Regions from separate parts of the Oleiphilus sp. HI0132 genome, predicted to be linked through region 3. Evidence: predicted binding sites of a transcription regulator. Region 3 holds the regulator's gene; each other region holds the start of a gene.
What was found. Region 3 encodes sigma-54, which starts transcription at its own class of promoters, with help from an activator protein. Its sites were predicted from a motif close to TGGCACNNNNNTTGCTNT; they were not measured.
Positions count from the first base shown of each region.

Region 1: a site for sigma-54 is predicted at 1,943-1,960, ahead of cynS (cyanase). Genes of this name have one in related genera too.
Region 2: a site for sigma-54 is predicted at 1,202-1,219, ahead of nirB (nitrite reductase large subunit NirB). Genes of this name have one in related genera too.

Region 1 is NZ_LWGJ01001352.1:5,187-8,468, forward strand. It holds gene A3766_RS20595 (acyl-CoA dehydrogenase family protein) at 1-677, opposite strand, end outside; gene A3766_RS20600 (GlxA family transcriptional regulator) at 811-1,776, shown strand; gene cynS (cyanase) at 2,031-2,471, shown strand; gene A3766_RS20610 (manganese efflux pump MntP family protein) at 2,594-3,130, opposite strand; gene A3766_RS20615 (plastocyanin/azurin family copper-binding protein) at 3,234-3,282, opposite strand, start outside.
Region 2 is NZ_LWGJ01001460.1:3,864-7,145, forward strand. It holds gene A3766_RS22515 (bifunctional protein-serine/threonine kinase/phosphatase) at 1-895, opposite strand, end outside; gene nirB (nitrite reductase large subunit NirB) at 1,322-3,282, shown strand, end outside.
Region 3 is NZ_LWGJ01001353.1:8,134-11,415, forward strand. It holds gene lptB (LPS export ABC transporter ATP-binding protein) at 1-456, shown strand, start outside; gene A3766_RS20700 (RNA polymerase factor sigma-54) at 767-2,311, shown strand; gene hpf (ribosome hibernation-promoting factor, HPF/YfiA family) at 2,414-2,722, shown strand; gene ptsN (PTS IIA-like nitrogen regulatory protein PtsN) at 2,749-3,210, shown strand; gene rapZ (RNase adapter RapZ) at 3,253-3,282, shown strand, end outside.

The DNA.
Region 1 (3,282 bases), on a different contig from region 3:
CCTATTCGATAGCGCTTAGGTACGCGAACATTATCAAAGAATATCTGCCCCGTATCACTGGCGCGCATACCGAGTTTATCCAAAGGCTTTGAGATCTCGATACCCGGTGAATCCAAAGGCACAATGATCATTGATTTATTTGCATGAACACTGCCTTCAGAAGTGTTGGCAAGTAAACAAATCCAATCACCTTGCGTCGCATTCGTGATCCACATCTTACTGCCATTGATAAGGTAGTCATCACCGTCACTTTTAGCGGTCGTTTTTAAACCTGCAACATCTGAACCTGCCCCAGCTTCACTAACCCCGATACAAGCAACCATATCTCCAGCGATGGCTGGCGCCAAAAAATCACGTTTTAACTCATCACTACCAAAACGAGCCAAAGCAGGCGTGGCCATGTCTGTTTGCACACCAATCGCCATGGGCAAGGAACCACCATAGGCTCGGCCAATTTCCTCAGCAAACACCAGGTTATAACTATAATCTAAACCTGCACCACCATTCGCTTCGGGTTTATGTATACCCAACAAGCCCAGGTCACCCATTTTCTTGAATAGTGAATGTAAAGGCGCTTTGCCTGCCTGCTCCCACTCATCAACAAAAGGGTCCATTTCCTGATCAACAAAGGCTCGCACTGTTTTGCGTAAGGCTTCATGTTCAGACGTGAATTTCATGCTCATCTCCAATATAAGATCTAACTAACGCAATCTTAAGAATCGAAGACAAAAAGAAACAGCGTGACTCAGGTCATATAAATGGCCAAACGGGCCATAAAGGTAAATAATACCCCAATATATTCCGGAGATTATGATGCTAAAACATGTCACGCTTTATGCCTGCGAGAATGCAATGGGTTTAAGTTTAGGTCTTAGTCATGATGTATTTGCCTTTGCCTCCATGCTACAAAAAAAGCTTTTGGGCGAGGCTATATCTATCTCGCTAGTTACCTTAGATGGCAAAGCTATTTCATCATTCAGCGGCTTAAGCATTACACCTGATCAGGCACTAGGCGATATCAAACATACAGACCTGGTCATTCTTCATGGAATCTGGGGTGACATGGAAGCGCTGCTAATCGATCAGCGCCCCTTATACCCAAAGCTTAGGGAGTGGCACGAGCAAGGTATCCCGATTATGGCTGCGACAACCGGTTCCTACTTTCTGGCAGAGGCCGGGCTCTTGGATGAGCGAATCTGTACCACGCATTGGCATAAGCAAGAAGAATTCGCACAGAAGTACCCCAAAATCGATCTTCGCCCCGACCGTTTTATTACCGCTACCGGGGAACTGTATTGCTCTGCAGGAATGAATGCAGCCATGGAGATCATGATCTATCTGCTTTCACGCTTGTCCTGCACTGAGGTTGGCGAAGCCGTAGAAAGTACTTTTTTGGTCGATTTCAGACGAGCCTACTCCGGCGAATTTGCCTCCATTGGTAAACAAACCTACCATCAAGACGACGCTATTCTATCTATCCAGCAGTGGCTTGAAATCCACTTCATTGAGCCCCTTTCTATCGAGCAACTTGCCACAAAAGCAAATATGAGTGTACGCACCTTTAAACGTCGCTTTAAAGAAGCAACGGGCGAATCACCTCTTAGCTATATTCAACACTTAAAAATTGAGCAGGGAAAAGAGCACCTCAAACATAGTGATCAAAGTGTCGCAGAAATATCATGGAAGGTTGGTTATCAAGACCCTGGCCACTTCAATCGTTTATTTCAGCGAAAATATGGCCTAAGCCCCGCCGCTTGGCGTAAGAAGCTACGATAAATTTTGCTCACTACAATCAGCTAGAAAAGTCCCTTGATTCAGCAGTGCCTTAGGACAGGGCTCTCTCTTCGAAACAAGCCTTTCAGTGCACACTAATAAGGCCCTCACTGATAGATCACACGCATAGGTTTTAGCTAATCTATTGAATAATAATGACAATTTCCAATGGCATAGCGATTGCCGAAGCCCTTTGTGAAATTTATTCCTCAGCTCAAACCTGACGCTGACCAACACAGTAAATAAAGGTGATTGTGATGAAGAAAGAAGAAGTGATCGAAGCAATTGTATTAGCTAAAAAATCTAAAGAACTTACCTGGGAAGGTATGGCAGAAGAAGTCGGCATGGGCTCAGTATGGCTCACCTCAGCTTGTCTGGGCATGAATAGTATGCCCGAGGAAGTTGCAGATAAGGTTTGTGCCTTACTTGATTTACCGGACGAAGCAAAGCCTGCATTGATGGAATACCCGACTAAAACCTGGGATCAATCCATTCCTCAAGACCCTTTAATTTATCGGCTATATGAAATTGTCGGTGTCTACGGCGATACGCTAAAAGAAGTAATACAAGAAAAGTTTGGCGACGGCATCATGAGCGCAATTGACTTCAGTATGGATGTTGAAAAAGAAGAGAACCCGAAAGGTGATCGCGTCGTCTTAACCATGAATGGTAAGTTCTTACCCTACAAAGCCTGGTAGCTTCATCGAGTACGAGGCCAGAGCTTCGTACTCACTTTTATTTATTGTTTTTACTTAATAATTTCTCGAACCCTATTTAAACAATTTTTAGTTCTCTATGAATGACAGTAGGCTGGACCGTCTTAGCCTAAGAGGACCTTTAACCCGATCAATATCAAAATCGTCCCACCTAACACTTCAGCTCGACTTTCGAGCCAAGTGCCTGTTTTCTCGCCAAGGTAGACTCCGGCAAAGCTAAATAGTGCAGTGGTTATAGCTATGAAAGCACAGGCTAGAAATCCGTTAACGTTCAGCAAAGTCAAGGAAAAGCCCGCCGCCATTGCGTCGATACTGGTGGCAATACCTAGAATGAACATAGCACGATGACTTATATGAGAAGGGACATTCTCTTCACCAGTAATAAGCGCTTCATAGATCATCTTAATACCAATAATCAAAAGCAATATAAACGATACCCAGGGAGCATAGGTTTCAGCAAAAACGAGAACACCTTTACCTCCTATAAAACCAATAAGGGGCATAAGGCCCTGAAAAAGGCCGAAGTAAATAGCGCACATTGTGGCAAGCTTTAGTGTGCCGACCGTTTTTTTTGAACCTAAACCAATAGACACAGCAAACGCATCCATACTTAACGCGATTGCCAGAAGTAACAATGCCAACAAAACGAACCCTTAGTTCAACTATATTTGGGTTGAGAAGTATACAAAACCTAGATGTTAGTGTGTTAAATGGATTTCTCAACGGGATTTATATTTCTTGTTTCTATGGTCGAAACTTTACCGGGCTGTGCATTCCCGCTTGGTAATGACCC
Region 2 (3,282 bases), on a different contig from region 3:
TGTCAGTGTTATGATCTTTTACCAAATATACTTGTGATCGATTACTGGCATGTAGCTCTTTTATCACATGGTAGCCGTCAATAGACATTCCAGGGGAAAGCTCTGGTGGGAAGGGTAAGTCTGAAAGCTTTACGTAGGCATCTTCGGCATTTGGACAAGGCAAAGCATCGACTCTGACAATCTGGCAACTCAAGTTATCATCGGAGCCGTTTTCGAGTGCAATATCAACCAAACTCTCACAAAGCCCGGTAAATTCATCCGACTTGCAATCAACCGCCTTAGCAATGACTTCTTTTATACGTTTATCGTTGATAAAATCATGAATACCGTCGGTACTCAGAAAAAAGATATCACCAGATTCGACATCCTCCGAGTAATAGTCGACATCAAGCATTAAATCCATTCCCATTGCACGAGTAAGATAAGTGGAATCCTTACTTACTCTGGCGGAATGGTCATGCGTGAGCTGCTCAAAGTTATTTCCCCGAAGGCGGTACACTCGGCTATCGCCGATATGAAATATATGCGCGACACGCGACTTGATAACCAAGGTCGACATTGTACTGATATAGCCATGCTCAGCCTGAAGATAACCAACCCCCTGCCCATATAACCAACGATTCAAAGCCGTTAATACTTTTTGAGCTGAGTTTTTAACTGTCCAGGAGTCAGGTGTACTGAAGAAGTCGGAGATAAAGTTCTTAACGCAGGTTTCGCTTGCCTCCTTGCCCGCCTCTGCACTACTGACTCCATCTGCAACAATAGCAACCATTCCCTTTACAGTTAATAGAGGCTCTTTCGGGACGTATATTCCGACAGAATCTTCATTTTGGTGCTTTAAGCCCTTTACTGATATTTGCCCTGCACTTGTACGAAGCCCGCTTTCTAGATGCATCTGATATTTCACTCACTTATTTATTATGGGTATTATTGCGTCAATAAGTAGCAAAATAACACCCCCTTTAGATTAAAATCTTAATTTTCAACGGCATATGTAAAAACGAACGCAATATACTGCCTTAGGATTGAACTCAGCGCATAGTCATGCACCATTATCAACCAAGGCGGAAAACAGCATTTTTTAGCTGCACCACTTTAAAGCACGCGTTTTTTCTCAAACGCTCAAAACCTGGCTATAAAACACGAACTTAAGAATTTTTTTCCTTTTTATTTCAATACCCTATGAAATTATTTCGATACTTGGCATAGCTCATGCTTAATTACAGATAATTGCGTAAACAAGCATTGAGTAACGCTAAAGCTTTTCACTAGTAAATAAGCACAGCGTATGCGCAGATTCTCAGACATACGAGGCCATAGAATGAAGAATAGTAGAGTTGTTGTAGTCGGTAACGGCATGGTGGGTCATCACTTCGTTGACCAAATGATTGCATCCGAAATTGGAGCACACATTACAGTACTAGGCGCCGAAACGCGACCAGCCTACGATCGGGTACATCTCTCTGAAGTGTTCTCTGGCAAAGAGCCAAAAGATCTAGCACTAACAACCCGCGAATTCTACAAAGATAATGGTGTTGATGCGATTTTTGGTGATGCCGTTACAGATATAGACCGTAAAAACAAAATTGTTATCACTGAAAGCGGGCGACGCTTCGATTATGACAAGCTAGTATTGGCAACTGGTTCTTATCCTTTTGTACCACCTATCAAAGGTTCTGAAAGCAAAGAATGCCTAACCTACAGAACAATTGATGACTTGGGTGAAATTAAATCACATGCCCAGACCTCAAAAATTGGTGTAGTTGTAGGTGGTGGTCTGCTTGGTCTTGAGTGTGCAAACGCACTTCAAAATCTAGGGCTTGAAACTCACGTTGTTGAGTTTGCTCCCGGCTTAATGGGTGTTCAGCTAGATGATGGCGGCAGCAAGATGCTTCGCCGTAAGATCGAAGCGCTTGGTGTTCAAGTACATACCCAAAAAGCGACTACGCTTATCGATAACAAAGGTGATAACACAAAACTGCGAATGAACTTCGCAGATGACACGCATCTTGATACTGACATGATCGTATTTTCTGCAGGCATTCGCCCCTATGATCAGTTAGCACGTAAAACCGGGTTAGAAGTTGGTGAGCGTGGCGGTATCGTTGTCGATTACCACTGCCGAACCTCTGACTCGGACATTTTTGCTATAGGTGAATGTGCTCTATATGGCAACATGATCTACGGACTGGTTGCGCCCGGTTATAGAATGGCAGAAGTTGCTGTTCAGCAATTCTCCGACGACGACGAAAAACCTTCGTTTACTGGCTCAGACATGAGCACGAAGCTGAAGCTTCTGGGTGTTGACGTCGGCTCAATTGGCGATGCCCATGGTAAAACGCCCGGCTCAATCGCTTACGTCTACAGTAACGAAAACTCAGAGATCTATAAGCGAATCATCGTATCTGAAGACGGCAATACACTGTTAGGTGCAGTACTAGTTGGCGACTGTTCAGATTACGACACACTTCTTCAATACTACCTGAACGGTATCGAGCTTCCCGAAAACCCTGAAGGAATGATTCTACCGAATGTTGAAGGGGGTGGTCCTGCGCTAGGTGCTTCAGCACTACCAATGGAAGCAACAATCTGTTCATGCCTAAACGTTAGTAAAGGCGACATTATTAACGCTCTTGATTCCGGTTGTTGCAGCGTAGGTGATGTAAAAGGTGAAACCAAAGCAGCTAGCGGTTGTGGCGGTTGCGCAGCACTTCTTAAGGATGTTGTTGATACTGAGCTTGAAGCGCGCGGCGTTACGGTTGATAAAAGCATTTGTGAACACTTCCCTCATACGCGTGAAGAGCTATATCACTTAATTCGTGTCGGTAGTATCATGTCATTTGGCGAACTGGTAGAAAAACACGGTACCGGCCTTGGTTGTGATATTTGTAAGCCTGCGGTAGCAAATATGCTTGCAGCTAGCTGGAATGATTACATTCTAGAAGAGCAACATACAGGCCTGCAGGATACCAACGATACCTTTCTTGCAAACATGCAAAAAGATGGCACCTATTCAGTTGTCCCACGTGTACCAGGTGGTGAGATTACGCCTGAGCAACTGATCGCTATCGGTCAAGTAGGCCAAAAGTACAAACTTTATACAAAGATTACGGGCGGGCAGCGTATAGACTTATTTGGCGCTAAACTTAATGACCTACCCACTATTTGGGGTGAACTAATTGCAGCAGGCCTTGAAACGGGTCACGCCTACGGTAAGTCCTTACGTACCGTTAAGTCGTGCGTCGGATCAACTTGGTGTCGTTACGGAGTTCAGGATAGCGT
Region 3 (3,282 bases):
AGAAAGTTAAGTGTTCGAGACAATATCCTGGCGGTACTAGAGATTAGAAAAGATCTTTCTCGCAGCGAAAGGCGACAAAGAATGGAAGCCTTACTCGAAGAGTTTCACATCACTCACATCAAAGATAGTCTTGGCATGGCCTTGTCAGGCGGTGAACGTAGGCGAGTGGAAATAGCCAGAGCTTTAGCAATGGAGCCTGACTTCATTCTACTCGATGAGCCCTTCGCAGGTGTCGACCCAATATCGGTCAACGACATCAAGTCAATCGTCTCTCACCTTAAAAGTAAAAATATCGGCGTACTCATAACCGATCACAACGTTAGAGAAACGCTGGATATTTGTGAAAAAGCCTATATTGTTGGTGATGGCCATATCATTGCTTCAGGAAGTGCTGAAGACATTCTGAATAATGAAAAGGTCAAACAAGTCTACTTGGGCAATCAATTCAAATTATAAGCCAGTGGCTAGTTCATAGCATTCGATTCGAACAGCATATACAAACAATTAAGCATGACTTTCAGCTTAGAAATGAGTAGCATGCAATTTTCACGTCAACAAGACGATAACTTGATCTAAAACAATTATTTGTAGGCTGGTAACGTAAATATACTTTTATTTGTTTCACACTTTGCTATCTTCGCACTACACTTGTGTAAATGAAGTAAATATAAATACGTTTATTCACAGCGACCATTTCCGCAAAATATAATAAGCGACAATACATGATTCAAAATTTAAGTCTTAAGTTGGTGACATCCTCATGAACATGAAGGTTTCTCTCCAATTAAAGCTCGGTCAACAACTGACAATGACACCTCAATTGCAGCAAGCAATCCGCTTGCTACAATTGTCGACTCTTGACCTTCAAAACGAAATACAAGAAGCATTGGAATCTAATCCTATGCTCGAACTCCAGGACGATAACAACGAGCCTGGAAATACAAGTGATAAACAAGAAAATCAGAATGAAAGTCATCAAAATGATGGCAACGAGTACGCCTCTCAGGACAACCAACAAAGCAGTAGTACAGACACCAGTTCGAGCGAAGCACCTGCTAGTAATGAAGCCGACACGCCTAGTGAAGAGTGGTCAGATACTATACCGGAAGATCTGCCTGTTGATACGGCTTGGGATGACATATATACAAACAATGCGCCCAGTGGTCCCGTTCCCGAAGATGACAACAATGCCTTCGAACAAAGAAACGCTGCTACCGAGTCTCTTGCAGATCATCTAGATTGGCAACTTAACCTTACCCCCATGTCTGATCGCGACCGATACATTGCGATGTCATTAATCGACGCAACAGATACAGACGGCTACCTAACGAATACCGTTGAAGAGATACACGAGGGGCTGCACAACTCAGATGACGAAGACCCGGTTGAATTAGATGAAGTTGAAGCCGTCTTAAAACGCGTGCAGCACTTTGATCCACCTGGGGTATTTGCCAAAGACCTGCCCGACTGTTTGCTGCTACAGTTACGCCAGCTACCAAAAGATACGCCCTGGCTACCACAAGCAAAGCTTGTAATCAGCCACTACCTGAACTTATTAGGATCAAGAGACTACGCTCAACTAATGCGACGCAGCCGCCTTAAAGAGCATGAACTGAAAGAGGTTATCTCTCTAATTCAGTCTTTGAACCCTAAACCAGGTGAATCCATTGCTTCTTCCGAGCCTGAGTACATTGTGCCAGATGTCGTCGTAAAGAAAGAAAAAGGACGCTGGAAAGTTGAGCTCAACCCAGAGATTGCGCCAAAAATAAGGGTCAATGCAAATTATGCTTCGTTTATAAAGAGAGCTGACTCCAGTAACGACAACACCTTTATGAAGGATCAACTTCAAGAAGCAAAGTGGTTTATTAAAAGCCTACAAAGTCGTAACGAGACGCTTCTAAAAGTGGCAAGTAAGATAGTAGCTCACCAACAAGGCTTCCTTGACTATGGTGATGAAGCGATGAAGCCGCTGATTTTACATGATATTGCTGAAGCGGTAGAAATGCATGAGTCCACCATATCTCGTGTGACAACACAAAAGTACATGCATACGCCACGAGGCATATTTGAACTCAAATACTTTTTCTCAAGCCACGTCAGCACAACTACTGGCGGAGAGTGCTCGTCAACAGCGATTCGCGCAATTATTAAGAAGTTAATATCAGCAGAAAACCCTAAAAAACCTCTTAGCGATAGCAAGATTGCCGACTTGTTGAAAGAGCAAGGAATTAACGTCGCCCGCCGCACTATCGCAAAATACCGCGAAGCGATGTCGATCCCCCCATCGAACGAAAGAAAAAGATTGGTTTAATACAATATTTGATAACTTGCTGCCTGCAGCAAGTTGATTTGATAAGCGAAAAGTGAGTCAATATTCAACTCTCGCTAAAAATAACGATGATAGGAGAATACTATGCAATTAAATATCACTGGCCATCATGTAGATTTAACTGATGCACTTAAAGAATATGTGAAAACCAAATTGCAAAAGCTAGAGCGCCATATTGGCGGCATTAGCAACGTACAGGTAACCCTTTCTGTATCGAAACAAGCACATATTGCTGAATCAACGCTACATATCGCTGGTGCAGATATCCACGGCCACGCCGAGAACGACGACATGTATGCCGCTATCGACCAGCTAGTTGATAAGCTAGACCGTCAAATTCTTAAGCACAAGGAAAAGAAAGTTGACCGCGCACACGGCGCAGCAGCACGCTAGTTATTAGCGATCTTTAGAGTCGAAAAATGTCTGAAAATAAAATTACTATCGAGGCCATCTTGTCACCGGAGCTAACCCAACGCGGTTTGCCCGGTGGTAGCAAGAAAAAAGTTCTTCAACAGGCTGCACACCTGGTCTCAAAACAATTTCCTCATCTTGATGAAACTGAAATATTTGACAACCTTATTTCTCGTGAACGACTGGGAAGCACGGGAGTTGGGCAAGGAATTGCCATTCCCCACAGCAGACTGGAAAACTGCAAACAAGTTATTGGTTGTCTATTTACACTTGAAAAAAAGATACCTTTTGACTCGATAGATAACGAAGACGTTGATATTCTTTTCGTTTTACTTGTCCCCTCCGAGGCGACGAGCGAGCACCTGGATCTTTTAAGTCAAATTGCAGAGAAGTTCAACAACACTGCTTTTTGCGATAGTTTAAGGGAATCTGCTACAGGCACTGAACTTTATCAGAAAATAATTGCTTAAGACCTACAAACCTTAGAAGCTCAAAATTGCTAGGAACTTCTTATGAAGCTCGTTATTGTCAGTGGCAGATCC